Regions from separate parts of the Pseudomonas sp. PvP027 genome, predicted to be linked through region 1. Evidence: predicted binding sites of a transcription regulator. Region 1 holds the regulator's gene; each other region holds the start of a gene.
What was found. The regulator sigma-54, encoded in region 1, starts transcription at its own class of promoters, with help from an activator protein. The targets are predictions, from matches to a motif close to ANTGGCATNNANNTTGCTNT.
Positions count from the first base shown of each region.

Region 1 (4,815 bases):
GAGAAAATCGTCTACGACACGGTCAGACAGGTCGTCAGCGCCGGTCGTGCCAATGGCGGTGCCAAGGTGACCACACCACGTCCGCGTATCGACATGGTCATCCAGCCGAAAAAGAAAACCGATCAACCTCAGAAGGCCCAGTAAATGGCGACGCTCAAAGCCCAGCATCTGGCTAAAAGCTACAAAAGCCGGCAGGTCGTGCGCGATGTGAGCATCTCCATCGACAGCGGCCAGATCGTCGGCCTGCTGGGCCCGAACGGCGCCGGCAAAACCACCTGCTTCTACATGATCGTCGGCCTGGTCCAGGCCGATCAGGGTCGCGTGCTGATTGACGATCTGGATGTCAGCCACCAACCCATGCACGGTCGCGCCCGTGCGGGTATCGGCTACCTGCCTCAGGAAGCCTCGATCTTCCGCAAGCTGTCGGTATCCGACAACATCATGGCGATTCTCGAGACCCGCAAGGAGCTCGATGCCGGCGCACGCCGCAAGGAGCTGGAAAGCCTCCTGCAGGAGTTCCACATCACCCACATCCGCGACAACCTGGGCATGAGCCTGTCGGGTGGTGAACGTCGCCGCGTGGAAATCGCTCGCGCCCTGGCCACCGCGCCGAAATTCATCCTGCTGGATGAACCGTTCGCAGGTGTCGACCCTATTTCGGTAGGTGACATCAAGCAGATCATTCACCACCTCAAGGCCAAGGGTATCGGTGTACTGATCACCGACCACAACGTCCGGGAAACGCTGGATATCTGCGAGACGGCCTACATCGTCAACGATGGGCAGCTGATTGCGGAAGGCGACTCAGAGACCATTCTGGCGAACCAGTTGGTGAAAGAAGTCTATCTCGGCCACGAGTTCCGCCTTTAATCGACTGCCCTTTGCGCTTCGCAGCCGATTGATGCCTACGCAGTGTATTGACAACATTTTATTTGTCATATCACTCTAGGCAAACGCACAGGTTTCAGGCATATAATTTGCTTAAGTTGGCGCCACGGCGCCTGTAGTAGATGGCGCATGCGCGCCGGCGAATAAGGTGTTTAGCCCCTGCCATGAAACCATCGCTAGTCTTGAGAATGGGCCAGCAGCTGACGATGACACCGCAGCTGCAACAGGCAATCCGCTTACTTCAGCTTTCAACTCTGGATCTCCAGCAGGAGATCCAGGAAGCGCTGGAGTCAAACCCTATGCTTGAGCGGCAGGAAGAAGGCGACGACTTCGACAACTCCGACCCGCTTGCCGACAACATCGAACAAAAGCCCAACCCCGACGTTCAGGAACCGACCTATCAGGAATCCGCGCCTACCGTGGACAACCTTGAAGAAGGCGAATGGAACGAACGCATTCCCAACGAGCTGCCCGTCGATACCGCATGGGAAGACATCTACCAGACCAGCGCCAGCAGCCTGCCAAGCAATGATGACGACGAGTGGGACTTCACCACACGCACTTCTGCCGGCGAAAGCCTGCAAAGTCACCTGCTGTGGCAACTGAATGTTGCGCCGATGTCCGACAAGGACCGCCTGGTGGCGGTCACGCTGATCGACTGCATCAACAACCAGGGCTACCTCGACGAGACGCTTGAGGAGATTCTCGAGTCGTTCGACCCCGAACTGGACATCGAACTCGACGAGATCGAAGCCGTACTGCACCGCATCCAGCAGTTTGAACCTGCCGGCATCGGCGCACGCAACCTGAGCGAATGCCTGCTGCTGCAACTGCGCCAGCTGCCAGCGAAGACGCCTTGGCTGACAGAAGCACAACGTCTGGTCAGCGACTACATCGATCTGCTTGGAAGCCGCGACTACGGCCAGCTGATGCGACGCATGAAGCTCAAGGAAGACGAGCTGCGCCAGGTCATCGAACTGGTCCAGAGCCTCAACCCGCGTCCAGGCTCGCAGATCGAATCCACCGAAGCCGAATACGTCATTCCGGACGTGATCGTGCGCAAGGACAACGAACGCTGGCTGGTCGAGCTCAATCAGGAATCAGTACCGCGCCTGCGCGTCAACCCGCAATACGCGGGCTTCGTGCGGCGCGCCGACACCAGCGCGGACAACACCTTCATGCGCAATCAGTTGCAGGAAGCGCGCTGGTTCATCAAGAGCCTGCAAAGCCGCAACGAAACACTGATGAAGGTCGCCACGCAAATCGTCGAACATCAGCGCGGTTTTCTCGAGTACGGCGACGAGGCCATGAAGCCGCTCGTCCTGCACGACATTGCCGAGGCAGTGGGCATGCACGAGTCGACCATCTCGCGCGTAACCACCCAGAAATTCATGCACACCCCACGCGGCATTTACGAGCTGAAATACTTCTTCTCAAGCCATGTGAGCACCTCCGAGGGCGGTGAATGCTCGTCCACGGCAATCCGTGCAATCATCAAAAAACTGGTTGCGGCGGAAAATCAGAAAAAGCCGTTGAGTGATAGCAAGATCGCTGGTTTACTGGAGGCACAAGGCATTCAAGTAGCCCGTCGCACAGTCGCCAAGTACCGTGAGTCTCTCGGGATCGCCCCTTCCAGTGAGCGTAAGCGACTGATGTGATGCAGGCCGAGCCACAGCGTTCCAGTGGCAGGCGCCATGCCTGCCTCTTTATGCACTGGCAAAGGAGAAAGCTGTATGCAAGTCAACATCAGTGGACACCAACTGGAAGTGACCAAACCCCTTCGTGAATACGTTGAGCTCAAGCTCAAGAAGCTCGAGGGGCATTTTGACAAGATTACCAACGTGCAGGTCACGATGACGGTCGAAAAGCTCAAGCAGAAGATCGAAGCCACGTTGCACATCCATGGTGGAGAGGTCGTTGCCAATGCTGAACATGATGACATGTACGCTGCCATCGACCTGCTCACTGACAAGCTAGACAGACAATTGCTCAAGCATAAGGAAAAGCAGCAAAGCATCCTCAAAGGTGCGGCCGCTCGCTAACGCCCATTTAAATGATCCGATTTGAAAATATCCTGACCCCCGGCCGTTCACTCGTGAACATGCCGGGCGGCAGCAAGAAACGTGTACTTGAACAGATTGCCAACCTGATCGGCCGCGAAGTGCCGGGAATGGAATCGGGCACTGTGTTCGAAAGCCTGATTGCCCGTGAAAAACTGGGATCGACCGGTTTCGGCAACGGCATCGCCATTCCTCACTGCCGCCTGGCCTCCTGTGGCGAGCCTGTCAGTGCCGTGATTCACCTTGATGCCCCGGTAGATTTTGACGCCATCGACGGCGCGCCCGTAGACTTGCTGTTTGTCTTGCTGGTCCCGCAGAAGGCGACCGACGATCACCTGGAGCTGCTTAGCCAGATTGCCGGAATGCTCGACAAGGCCGACGTGCGCAAGAGCCTGCGCAACGCGGCAAGCGATGAAGCGCTGTATAACGTGGTGCTGGACGCACAAAAAGGTCCTTGACAATGCGCATGATCATCGTCAGCGGCCGCTCCGGTTCGGGCAAAAGCACCGCGCTGGATGTACTGGAAGACAACGGCTTCTATTGTGTCGACAACCTTCCTGCCGGTCTGCTGCCGGAACTGGCCGAACGCGCACTGATCAACACCGAACTCGCCGAACCCTTGCTGGCGGTTTCGATAGATGCCCGCAACCTGCCAAGCCATCTGACCCGTTTTCCGCAGATGCTCGATGAAGTGCGCTCACGCAATATCCAGTGCGACGTGCTGTATCTGGATGCCGACGAAGCCACCCTGCTCAAACGCTTCTCGGAAACCCGACGTCGCCACCCCTTGAGCACGGCAGATCGCTCGCTGGCCGAGGCGATACGCGACGAGACTACATTGCTGGGCCCGATCATCGATCTGGCCGACCTGAAGATCAACACCACCCACCTGAACCTCTATCAGTTGCGCGACGCGCTCAAGCTTCGTCTGCTGAACAAGCCCGAGCCAGGCACTGCGTTTCTGATCGAGTCGTTTGGTTTCAAGCGCGGCATGCCCATTGATGCAGACCTGGTATTCGATGTGCGCTGCCTGCCCAATCCGTACTGGAAGCCGGAACTGCGCGACCACTCTGGGCTCGAACAACCCGTTATCGACTACCTGTCGGTGCAGCCTGATGTCGAAGAAATGTTTCAGGACATCTTCGCTTACCTGAACAAATGGCTACCCCGGTTTGCAGCCAGTAACCGTTCTTACGTTACCATTGCCATCGGCTGCACGGGTGGACACCACCGTTCGGTCTACCTGACCGAACGGCTTGGTCAGGTCTTGCAACAATCACTCAAGAACGTTCAGGTTCGCCACCGCGACCTCAGCTGAAGGATTTTCACTGCGATGCCCGCTCGTCAAATCACCATCATCAACAAACTGGGCCTGCATGCCCGCGCTGCCGCCAAATTCGTGGGCGTCGCAGGCAAGTTCCCCTGCAAGATCAGGGTCGGCCGCACGCCCGAGAGCATGGTCGACGGCAAAAGCATCATGGCTGTGATGATGCTCGCTGCCGGCAAGGGCACCGAGATCCACCTGCACACCGAGGGCGAATTCGAACAGGAAGCGCTCGATGGCCTGGTCGAGCTGATCGACAACCGGTTTGACGAGGGCGAATAAGCCCTCGGACAAACGCGGTATCCGTCACCACCAGCCTTGCACGCGCATCCAGTTCAGCCCATGGGCAATCAGGAGCGCCATACCCGCCAACAACAGCAGGCTCCCGACTGCCAGACGAAATAACCGCACATTGCTGAGCGCGAGGAGTTCTGAGCGCATAGGCTGCCTTGTATGCGGTTGCCAGGCTCAGGCCAGGGCTGCCTGATAACGGCGAGACACCTCATCCCAATTGATCACGTTATAGAACGCGTTAATGTATTC
Region 1 is NZ_JAFIBK010000001.1:4,360,479-4,365,293, reverse strand. Features, by position in the region: gene lptA (lipopolysaccharide transport periplasmic protein LptA) at 1-144, shown strand, start outside; gene lptB (LPS export ABC transporter ATP-binding protein) at 145-870, shown strand; gene JOE33_RS18860 (RNA polymerase factor sigma-54) at 1,053-2,546, shown strand; gene raiA (ribosome-associated translation inhibitor RaiA) at 2,622-2,930, shown strand; gene ptsN (PTS IIA-like nitrogen regulatory protein PtsN) at 2,942-3,406, shown strand; gene rapZ (RNase adapter RapZ) at 3,409-4,266, shown strand; gene JOE33_RS18840 (HPr family phosphocarrier protein) at 4,282-4,554, shown strand; gene JOE33_RS25885 (hypothetical protein) at 4,579-4,713, opposite strand; gene JOE33_RS18835 (superoxide dismutase) at 4,741-4,815, opposite strand, start outside.

Region 2 (4,815 bases), 760 kb from region 1:
GAGCATGGACCAGACCTATCGTGCCCGTCACCCGGTGTTCGCCACCGTGATGCAGGGTCAGCAGTCGACCGGTGGTTCTTTGTTTCAGGATCAGGGCGAAGCCGGGCAGGGCGTTCAGGTCAACGGCATCATCGAAGACAGCTCGAACCTCGAAGCACGTTACGAGCCCAATCATCCTTCCGCTGACAAGGACGGGTATGTCTATTACCCCAACGTCAATGTCGTGGAAGAAATGGCCGACATGATTTCTGCCAGCCGGTCTTTCCAGACCAACGCGGAAATCATGAACACCGCTAAATCCATGATGCAGAAGGTTCTGACCCTCGGTCAGTGATAGAAGGCGAAAGTTATGGCCGTTGATAACACCTCAGCAACCAGCGTCTCATCGACGTTTCTGAATTCGCTGCAGAACCCGACGCCTACGGCGACGAATTCTACCGGCACGCTGGGCAAGGATTCGTTTCTGCAACTGCTCGTGACGCAGATGAAGAATCAGAATCCTCTGGACCCACAGGACAACACCCAGTTCGTGGCGCAACTGGCGCAGTTCAGCAGCCTCGAAAGCATGCAGAACCTGACGTCGACCGTTGACACGATTGCAACCAGTTACAAGTCGTCCCAGGCCTTGCAGGCTTCATCGCTGGTGGGTCGTTCAGTGATCATTGATTCGGGCAGCACCTCGGTCGACACGACCAAGGGTCTGACCGGTTCGATCGTGGTTCCGGCTGCAACCTCGGCGACAACGGTCAAGGTATACGACGCACAATCGAACCTGGTTGACAGTGTCGATCTGGGAGCCCAGGCCGCCGGCACGACCAACTTCGCCTGGGACGGTACCGATTCAAGCGGCACTGCGCTGCCCTCGGGTACTTACAGCTTCAAGGCGGAAGGCGCGGTTGACGGCAAGAACACCCAGTTTGCGACTTACCTGCCCGCCACGGTCAACAGCGTCACGCTGGGTGTCAATGGCGCGGAAACAATGCTTAACCTGGCCAGCGGCAGTGTTGCCCTGTCCAAAGTTCAAACCATCGGATTGTAGAGCCGCTACGGCGCAGGAGTGAAACATGTCTTTCAATATCGGCCTTAGTGGGCTCTATGCTGCAAACAAAAGTCTCGACGTTACCGGCAACAACATTGCCAACGTGGCGACCACTGGATTCAAAAGTTCGCGCATCGAATTCGCTGACCAGTACGCACAATCGATTCGCGGCACGTCGGGCGGCACAAGTGTCGGCAGCGGTGTTACCACGGCCGCTGTTTCTCAGCAGTTTTCCCAAGGCAGCCTGACCACCGGCACAGGCAATTCACTTGACCTGGCCATCAATGGCAATGGTTTCTTCATGCTCAGCAACAAGGGTGATTCGTTGTATACCCGTGCAGGCGCCTTCCATACTGACAAGGACGGCTACGTCGTCAACAGTTCGGGCATGAACCTTCAGGGTTATAACGTTGATGCAAACGGCACGGTCATGGTCGGCTCTTCCGGTGATCTGCGAGTGGACAGCTCCAACCAGCTGGCAAGTCCGACCAGCATGATTACCAACACTGCCAACCTCAACTCGACATCGGCCATTCCGACGGTCACTCCGTTTGATGCCACCAATTCCAAAACCTACAACGATACTTACAGCACCACCGTCTTTGACTCACAAGGCAACGAGCACAGGATGGAAAGCTATTTTGCCAAGAATGGTACGAATAGCTGGACCATGTACTCGCTGATTGACGGGCGTAATATCAGTAATCCGGCCAGCACGGTGCCTGATGCAAACAATCTGACGTTCGACTCTTCTGGGTCGCTGATCATCAATACCGGCACCACGCCGACTTCACCTTCGCCAAGCGCTAACGTGGCGGTCAACGCCGACGGCACTTTCAAGGTGACCAACTGGGTACCGGCTATTCAGACCGGTACGGGTAATTCGGCCACCTGGGGTCCCAACGGCGCTGCGGGTGTTGCTTCGGGTATCCAGCTGGACATGACGGCTTCGACGCAGACCGCTTCGGCAACAGGCCGTTCGGCGCAGGCGCAGAATGGCTACGCGGCAGGTCAGATCAAGGACATGAGCGTAGATGCCTCCGGTAAACTGTTCGCGTCTTACACCAATGGTCAGTCCAAGGTCATCGGCCAGGTTTCCCTGACGTCCTTTGCCAACGTGCAAGGCCTTGCGCCTGCTGGCGGGACCAACTGGCGCGAAACCTTCTCTTCGGGCATCCCGGGCACTGGCGCTCCGCAGTCGGGGACTCTGGGTTATGTCACCGGTCAGGCGCTGGAAGAATCCAACGTCGATCTGACGCTTGAGCTGGTCAACCTGATCAAGGCGCAAAGCAACTATCAGGCTAACGCCAAGACCATCTCTACGCAGAGCACCATCATGCAGACCACTATTCAGATGACGTAATAAGCGTCGCTGGTCAAATGGTAAAAAAGCCCCTGAAACAGGGGCTTTTTTGTGAGTGATCAAATCGAGCAGTCGGCCTTGATGAAGTGACCTTTCAAGCGTTTCCAGCCCGGGCCGGGACTGGTCTGGGCACAAACGATCCGACTGTCGCCCTGCCATTTGTAGTAATGCGCGGGAGCGGCCTGGGCGAGCAGGGCGAGGCTGGCTGCCGCGATGCCGACAATGCACACGCGAAAAGACATGGCGGTTCCCGATGAGAGCTGTGATGTCGGTCAGATTATCACTGTCGATCAGGCTGTCTGCGCGTACCTGCGAAGTTTTTTTGGCGTTGCGCGAGGTTTGGCGTGAGGTGGGCGGCAGTCCGCCGCCGCTATTGGCTGGCACTTTGCCGAGAGGCAGGCGACCGGTGCCTGTTTTTGCTGGCTAATCAAGCATTTGTATCGAGCCTGATAAGTTGGTTCAAAAATTGCTTTAACCCTTTCAGAACAGCTACAGGCGGCAAGCGTCTGTCGGAGGAGGAAGACTGTGGACAAGTTGCTTTACGTCGCAATGAGCGGTGCATCCGAAAACGCGATCGCGCAAAAGGCTCATGCCAACAACCTGGCAAACGTCTCGACCAACGGTTTCATGCGTGACCTTGAACAGGCCCGCTCGATGCCGGTGTTTGGCGAGGTCATGCCATCGCGCGCCTACGCCATGAGTGAGCGTCCGGGGACCGACTTTTCCGCCGGTGCCATGGTGCAGACCGGTCGTGAACTGGACATCGCCGTCAAGGGTGATGGCTGGATCGCAGTGCAGACGCCCGACGGCGGTGAAGCCTATACCCGCAGTTCCGGCATGAACATCGATGCTCTCGGCGTATTGCGCGACGGCAGCGGTTTGCCGGTTATGGGCAACGGCGGTCCGATTGCCGTGCCGCCTCAGCAGCAGATCGAGATCGGCGCCGACGGCACGATCAGCATTCGTTCGCTGGGCGAGAGTCCGCAGGTGATGGCACAGGTCGACCGTATCAAGCTGGTCAAGCCTGACCTGAAGACCATGGAGAAGGGCCCTGACGGCCTGATCCACACCAAGACCGGCAGGCCTGCCGACGCAGATGCCACCGTTCAGGTCGAGTCCGGCTTTCTGCAGGCGAGCAACGTCAATGCGGTCGAGGAAATGACTTCGGTACTGGCCTTGTCCCGTCAATTCGAATTGCACGTCAAGATGATGAAGACCGCCGAAGAAGACGATCAGTCTATGGCTCGCGTCTTGCAAATTGGCTAATCAATGACAGCTTGCGCCGACAAACCGGCGCTCGAGGAGAACACACATGCTTCCTGCACTATACGTCGCCAAAACCGGTCTTGCCGCTCAGGACACCAACCTGACCACCATCTCCAACAACCTGGCGAACGTCTCGACCACCGGTTTCAAAAGTGACCGTGCCGAGTTCCAGGACCTGTTGTACCAGATCAAACGCCAGCCGGGTGCCCAGTCCACTCAGGATAGCGAACTGCCTTCCGGCCTGCAGCTGGGTACCGGTGTGCGCATTGTCGGTACGCAGAAGAACTTCACTGCCGGTAGCCTGCAGACCACTAACAACCCGCTGGACCTGGCGGTCAACGGTCGCGGTTTCTTTCAGGTGACCCAGCCGGACGGCACCGTTGCCTACAGCCGTGACGGTACGTTCCACCTCGACGCCAACGGCCAGATCGTGACGGCCAACGGTTACGCCCTCGAGCCTGCGATTGTCGTTCCGCAGAATGCCCAGACCTTCACGGTCGGTCAGGACGGTACTGTGTCCGTCACACTGGCAGGTGCCACTGCGACACCGCAGATCATCGGCAACATCCAGACCGCCGACTTCATCAACCCGGCCGGCTTGCAGGCCATCGGCGGCAACCTGTACCTGGAAACCGGTTCGAGCGGCGCGCCGCAGATCGGCACCCCTGGCCTCAACGGCCTGGGCCCGACCCTGCAGAACACCCTGGAAAACTCCAACGTCAGCACCGTTGAGGAACTGGTCAACATGATCACCACTCAGCGCGCCTACGAGATGAACTCCAAAGTGATCTCGACCGCTGACCAGATGCTGCAAAACCTGACTCAGAACCTGTAAGTCCTTGATGTCGCTGCTCGTAGAACCGCTCAATCCGATGGGGCGCCTGATAAGCGCCTGTTACACCGCGAGGTTTCAAGTGTCATGAACCGCCTTAGTGTTCCGCGTTTTTCAGTGTTGATCGCTTCATTGTGCGGGATCACCTTGCTGTCCGGCTGTGTTGCGCCGACGGCCAAGCCCAATGACCCTTATTACGCTCCGGTGTTGCCGCGTACGCCCATGTCGGCGGCTGCCAACAATGGCGCCATCTATCAGGCCGGCTTCGAGCAGAACCTGTACGGCGACCGCAAGGCCTTCCGTATCGGCGACATC
Region 2 is NZ_JAFIBK010000001.1:5,118,447-5,123,261, forward strand. Features, by position in the region: gene flgC (flagellar basal body rod protein FlgC) at 1-334, shown strand, start outside; gene flgD (flagellar hook assembly protein FlgD) at 350-1,039, shown strand; gene flgE (flagellar hook protein FlgE) at 1,065-2,402, shown strand; gene JOE33_RS22305 (hypothetical protein) at 2,462-2,644, opposite strand; gene JOE33_RS22310 (flagellar basal body rod protein FlgF) at 2,928-3,668, shown strand; gene flgG (flagellar basal-body rod protein FlgG) at 3,715-4,503, shown strand; gene flgH (flagellar basal body L-ring protein FlgH) at 4,588-4,815, shown strand, end outside.
Region 2: JOE33_RS22310 (flagellar basal body rod protein FlgF) is a predicted target of sigma-54. The motif match lies at 2,856-2,875, and genes of this name have one in related genera.

Region 3 (4,815 bases), 1.9 Mb from region 1:
CGAAATATCACTAGCGCGACAGGAGTAGCAAGCAGCATGACGCCGTCGATCAACCTGCAGGCAACGGCATAGGAGCCCACTTCCGGGACATAGCCCAACACGCTGTGCAAAATAACGATGTCTAAGCGGTGGTAGATAGTTGTTAGCAGGTCCAACAACAGAAAAACAAACGCACTGCGGTAAGCCCATAAGGGCAACACAAGAGGGGCTTTGATCAGCGTAGGTAAATGCCGACGAAACCCTACGAATGTCAGCAACAGACCAACCCCCCAGGCGGAGAAGATCGCGACAGGCACCAAGCCAAAGATAGCGATGCTGGAGAGAATCATCAGCACGCTCATACTTCTGGCACACACCAGAAAAAACGCGTCCTTGCCAAATTCTCCGGCGCCCTTGAACCACGAGGATAACCAGGTAACCAGCGTCATTGCGCCAAAAAAAAATACTGCGGCCGCCAATGAAACGCCATCCAGCCAGCGAGTCGCAAGATAGGCACAAAGCATCAGCATTGCGCTACTGACGAAAAGGTGCAGCAGAGCCTGGCTTGGCAGGACGTGATTCAATGCTTTCAGCGCAGCTGTAGGGGATGTTCTTTCACGCAGCAGCAGAGTCCTGATACCTGCGTCTTGAATCAATGCCAAAAACATCGCCAGAACATAGATGTAGGTGTAAGCGCCAAACGCATCAGGCCCCATGCTACGCGCCAGAAAAATTGAAAGCCCTAGCGAAATCGCAGCACCGTAAATCGTCGACATCCACTGAACGATCAGCGGGCTGCCTTTCTTTAACAAAGCAAGTAGCGAAAAACCCGGCGGTATTTCCATATCCGGCAAAGGCATCTTTGGAGACATCAAATACATCCGAAAGAAAAGGCTTTTATTTAAACAGCTACAGAGCGCCCAAGCTGCTGACTCAGGCTGCCTTACACGGTGGAGTGTGCAACAGATGAGGGTTCACCCATCGTCTCACCGAGCTACACAGCATAAGGAAAATGCTAGCAGAAAGCCCTGTGTTAGCGTCCGGGTGGAACCGCAATGACACCCTGCATCCAGAAACGAGGAAGGTATCGCCCACCGAAGTCTTCACCAAATTGCTGTCTGCGTGCGTCCATGTCGGGCAGGTCGCGAACAATGGTGTAGAGAATCATGCCTGTCGCCAGCGTCAGACAGACCAGCCACGCGCGACCGAGCACAACATTGGTCGGCCCAGGCACCTTTTGCCATTCATGCAACGCCAACAGCCAGCCTACAATGATCGCCAACCAGAGTTGTGAGTAAGGCATGACGATCACGCCATCGACCATGGACTGGGTCAGGGCACCAATGAGACTGGCGAACAGGCACAGGCGCATCAGGTCAACAGGCTCAAGGGACAGCGCACGCTTATGCACTAGCACAGCGGTGGTGCTCAACCCATACAGCGCCAGACCTGCCACACATAACGTCGAGGGAATCCCCCACTCACAGGCCCATTGCAGAATGGCCTGATGTGGGTGCGCCGCCACGGCATTCCATATATCAGCGAAATGCATGGGACCAAAACCAAGGAGCGGGCGCTCTTTGATCATTTCCCATGCTTGTTGCCAGAGGATTTCGCGCGCGGACAGAGACGTGGTCAGACGGTCGCCGGCGAAATTGCTGACTTCGATACCTAGCAAACCTGGCAACACGCTGAACAGCAGAGTGAACAGCAGGAGCCCCGTCGAAGCCGCGCCCAACTGCCAACCGGCCCAACGGCGTCCGGCAAGTCCGAGGCAGAACATAACTGCAACTGCGGCGGCCATGCCCAGCCATGTACCACGAGTTCCTCCACTGATCGCGATCATCCACCAGAGACTGGTCAGACAGAACAAACCAATTTTGATCGAGCGCCGCGTACAGGTCAGTAGTAGTGGCAGCACCAGTAAGGGCAAAGTGAAGGTCTGGAATTGACCATAGAAACGCTTGTTGGAAAAGCCGTCGAGTAGTAGGTCGGTGTCCAGGATACCTGCCGAGCCAAGAAATGCCGCTGTAGAGTTGGAGATAAACTGGATCGTTTTGACAGAGCAGATGAGGATGACAAAGCCTATAAAGGCACGATCCATCTGGTCACCATGAAGCCGCCTTTGCAGGGAGATTGCAGTCGCAATGGCACAGGAAAGTAATAAGACTGATAGTTCAGTCAGAGCCCACAGAGGCTGGCGAGCCGCAAAACTGGAAAGCAATCCTCCAGACAGCACGAGAAAAAAAACAACCTTAGTAGGAGAATCAAACAACAAAGCGGTTGAACGGCTAGAAAAAAATAAAAACAAGATCAAAACAGATAACGAACCGATAAAAAACTGCGTGAGGCGCTGAGTGTCGTGACTAGAATTATCTGGTATACACACAACGATGAGTAGCGCACAGCAAACGGATAAAAAAAACCCTGAATTTTTAGCCTTGAAAAACAACTTATCCTCTCTTCATCATAAAAAGAGGACGCAAGAGCGTCCTCTTCAACATAAATTACTTAGGAGGCTGCTCCAGTACAGGCACTGATATTAGCGTTTACCGGAACGACGGTACATGACCAAGTAATACTAGCGCCTACGGTAGCCACGTCTGGCGGAGTGGGCTGAAGTCTGACCGTGACTGCGCCCTTAGTAGCTGTCAGAAGACCGCTACCTGTGCAACCTGAGATAAGAGTAGTTCCGGTACCGCAAAGAGCAGCACCACTTGAGCCGTTCGACCAGTTTTCTGAAACAGCCAATTTAGCTGAATCCAAGCCAGCAAGCAGAGCAGAAGCCTGCGCGCGCAAGGTATAGTTTTGATAGGAAGGAATGGCCACTGCAGCCAAAATCCCGATGATCGCAACAACGATCATCAGCTCGATCAACGTGAAACCTTTTTGTGTTTGCATGCGTACTTCTCCAGGCGTCAATAAGGTAGTGCCTTGACTCTGGGCAAGCATAGCCCGTGCCAATACTGGGTAAGTCGCTACTCACTGCTTTGTGCCCTGACATTGACAACGGGGCAGTATCAGAAACCAGCAGAAACTGACAATTTTTGTCATATGCCTCGCTGCCAATTGGCAGCATCGCCCGACTAAGCTATAACCCTCACACTGTCTGTGTCTGGTGGTTATATGACTGATGCTGTCCTCACCGGTTTGGCCAAACAATTGGTCCTGGCCGAGCTCCTTACTGAACCTGTTGCGCAGCAAGCGTATCAACAGGCGCGTCGTGACAAGATTTCGTTGGTCAGCTATCTGGTTCAGAACAAACTGGTCAAAAGCCTGACGCTGGCAGAAATGGCTTCCGATCAGTTTGGCGTGCCATTCATGGACCTCGCCAGCCTGGACAAGGAAAGTCAGCCTAAAGGGCTGGTCAGTGAAAAGCTGGTTCGACAGCATCACGCTCTCCCCCTCTGGCGACGCGGCAACAAGCTGTTCATCGCCATATCAGACCCGACTAACCATCAGGCAGTGACTGATATTCAGTTCAGCACCGGCCTGAACACTGAAGCGATTCTGGTTGAAGACGACAAGCTGACCATTGCCATAGACCGTTTTTTTGACACTGAAAGCGGCCTTGGCGAGTTGGCAGACATTGATTTGGGCTTGGACATCGAGCCTGCCAGTGACAAGGAAACTTCACTGGCAACTCAGAGTGACGCCGACGATGCTCCTGTCGTGCGCTTCGTCAACAAGATGCTGATGGATGCCATACGGCTGGGCTCATCCGACCTGCATTTTGAACCTTACGAAAAGATCTTTCGCGTGCGCCTGCGCACCGACGGTATTTTGCATGAAGTGGCCAGACCACCGATCCATCTGGCCAACCGAATTGCTGCGCGCCTGAAAGTCATGGCCAGCCTCGATATCTCTGAGCGGCGCAAACCGCAGGACGGCAGGGTCAAGCTGCGCGTATCCAAAAACAAAGCGATCGACTTCCGTATGAATACGCTGCCAACACTGTGGGGCGAGAAGATCGTGATGCGGATTCTCGACCCGACCAGTGCGCAGATGGGCATTGATGCGCTGGGCTACGAGCCGGAACAGAAAGCACTGTATCTAGAGGCGCTGAAACAACCACAAGGCATGATTCTAGTGACCGGCCCGACGGGGTCCGGCAAGACTGTTTCCCTGTATACCGGCCTGAATATCCTCAATACTGTGGACATCAACATCTCTACAGCTGAAGACCCGGTGGAAATCAACCTGGAAGGTATTAATCAGGTCAATGTCAATCCGCGTCAGGGACTGGACTTTTCTCAGGCACTGCGCGCATTCCTGCGTCAAGATCCCGACGTAATCATGGTCGGCGAGATACGAGACCTGGAAACTGCCGAAATCGCCATTAAAGCCTCGCAGACCGGTCACATGGTGTTATCTACCCTGCACACTAATAGTGCTGCAGAAACCCTGACGCGCTTGCATCATATGGGTGTCGCAGCCTTCAACATCGCTACAGCCATCAACCTCATCATTGCCCAGCGGCTGGCGCGCAAGCTCTGTAGCCATTGCAAGAAAGAACTCGATATACCCCGGGAAACGCTCATCCAGGAGGGCTTTCCGGAAGAGAAGATCGGCACGTTCAAAATCTATGGCCCAGTAGGTTGTGAACATTGCAACGGCGGTTACAGGGGCCGGGTCGGTATTTATGAAGTGGTGAAGAAAACCCCTGAGTTGGAACGTATCATCATGGAAGAAGGCAATTCGCTGGAGATTTCCAGGCAGATGCGCAAGGACGGCTTCAATGACTTGAGGACCTCCGGCCTGTCGAAGGCCATGCAAGGCATTACCAGCCTTGAAGAAGTCAACCGCGTGACCAAGGATTAAGCATGGCCAGCAAGG
Region 3 is NZ_JAFIBK010000001.1:2,424,976-2,429,790, forward strand. Features, by position in the region: gene JOE33_RS10150 (polysaccharide biosynthesis C-terminal domain-containing protein) at 1-851, opposite strand, end outside; gene JOE33_RS10155 (O-antigen ligase family protein) at 1,013-2,296, opposite strand; gene JOE33_RS10160 (pilin) at 2,491-2,880, opposite strand; gene pilB (type IV-A pilus assembly ATPase PilB) at 3,106-4,800, shown strand; gene JOE33_RS10170 (type II secretion system F family protein) at 4,803-4,815, shown strand, end outside.
Region 3: JOE33_RS10160 (pilin) is a predicted target of sigma-54. The motif match lies at 2,925-2,944, and genes of this name have one in related genera.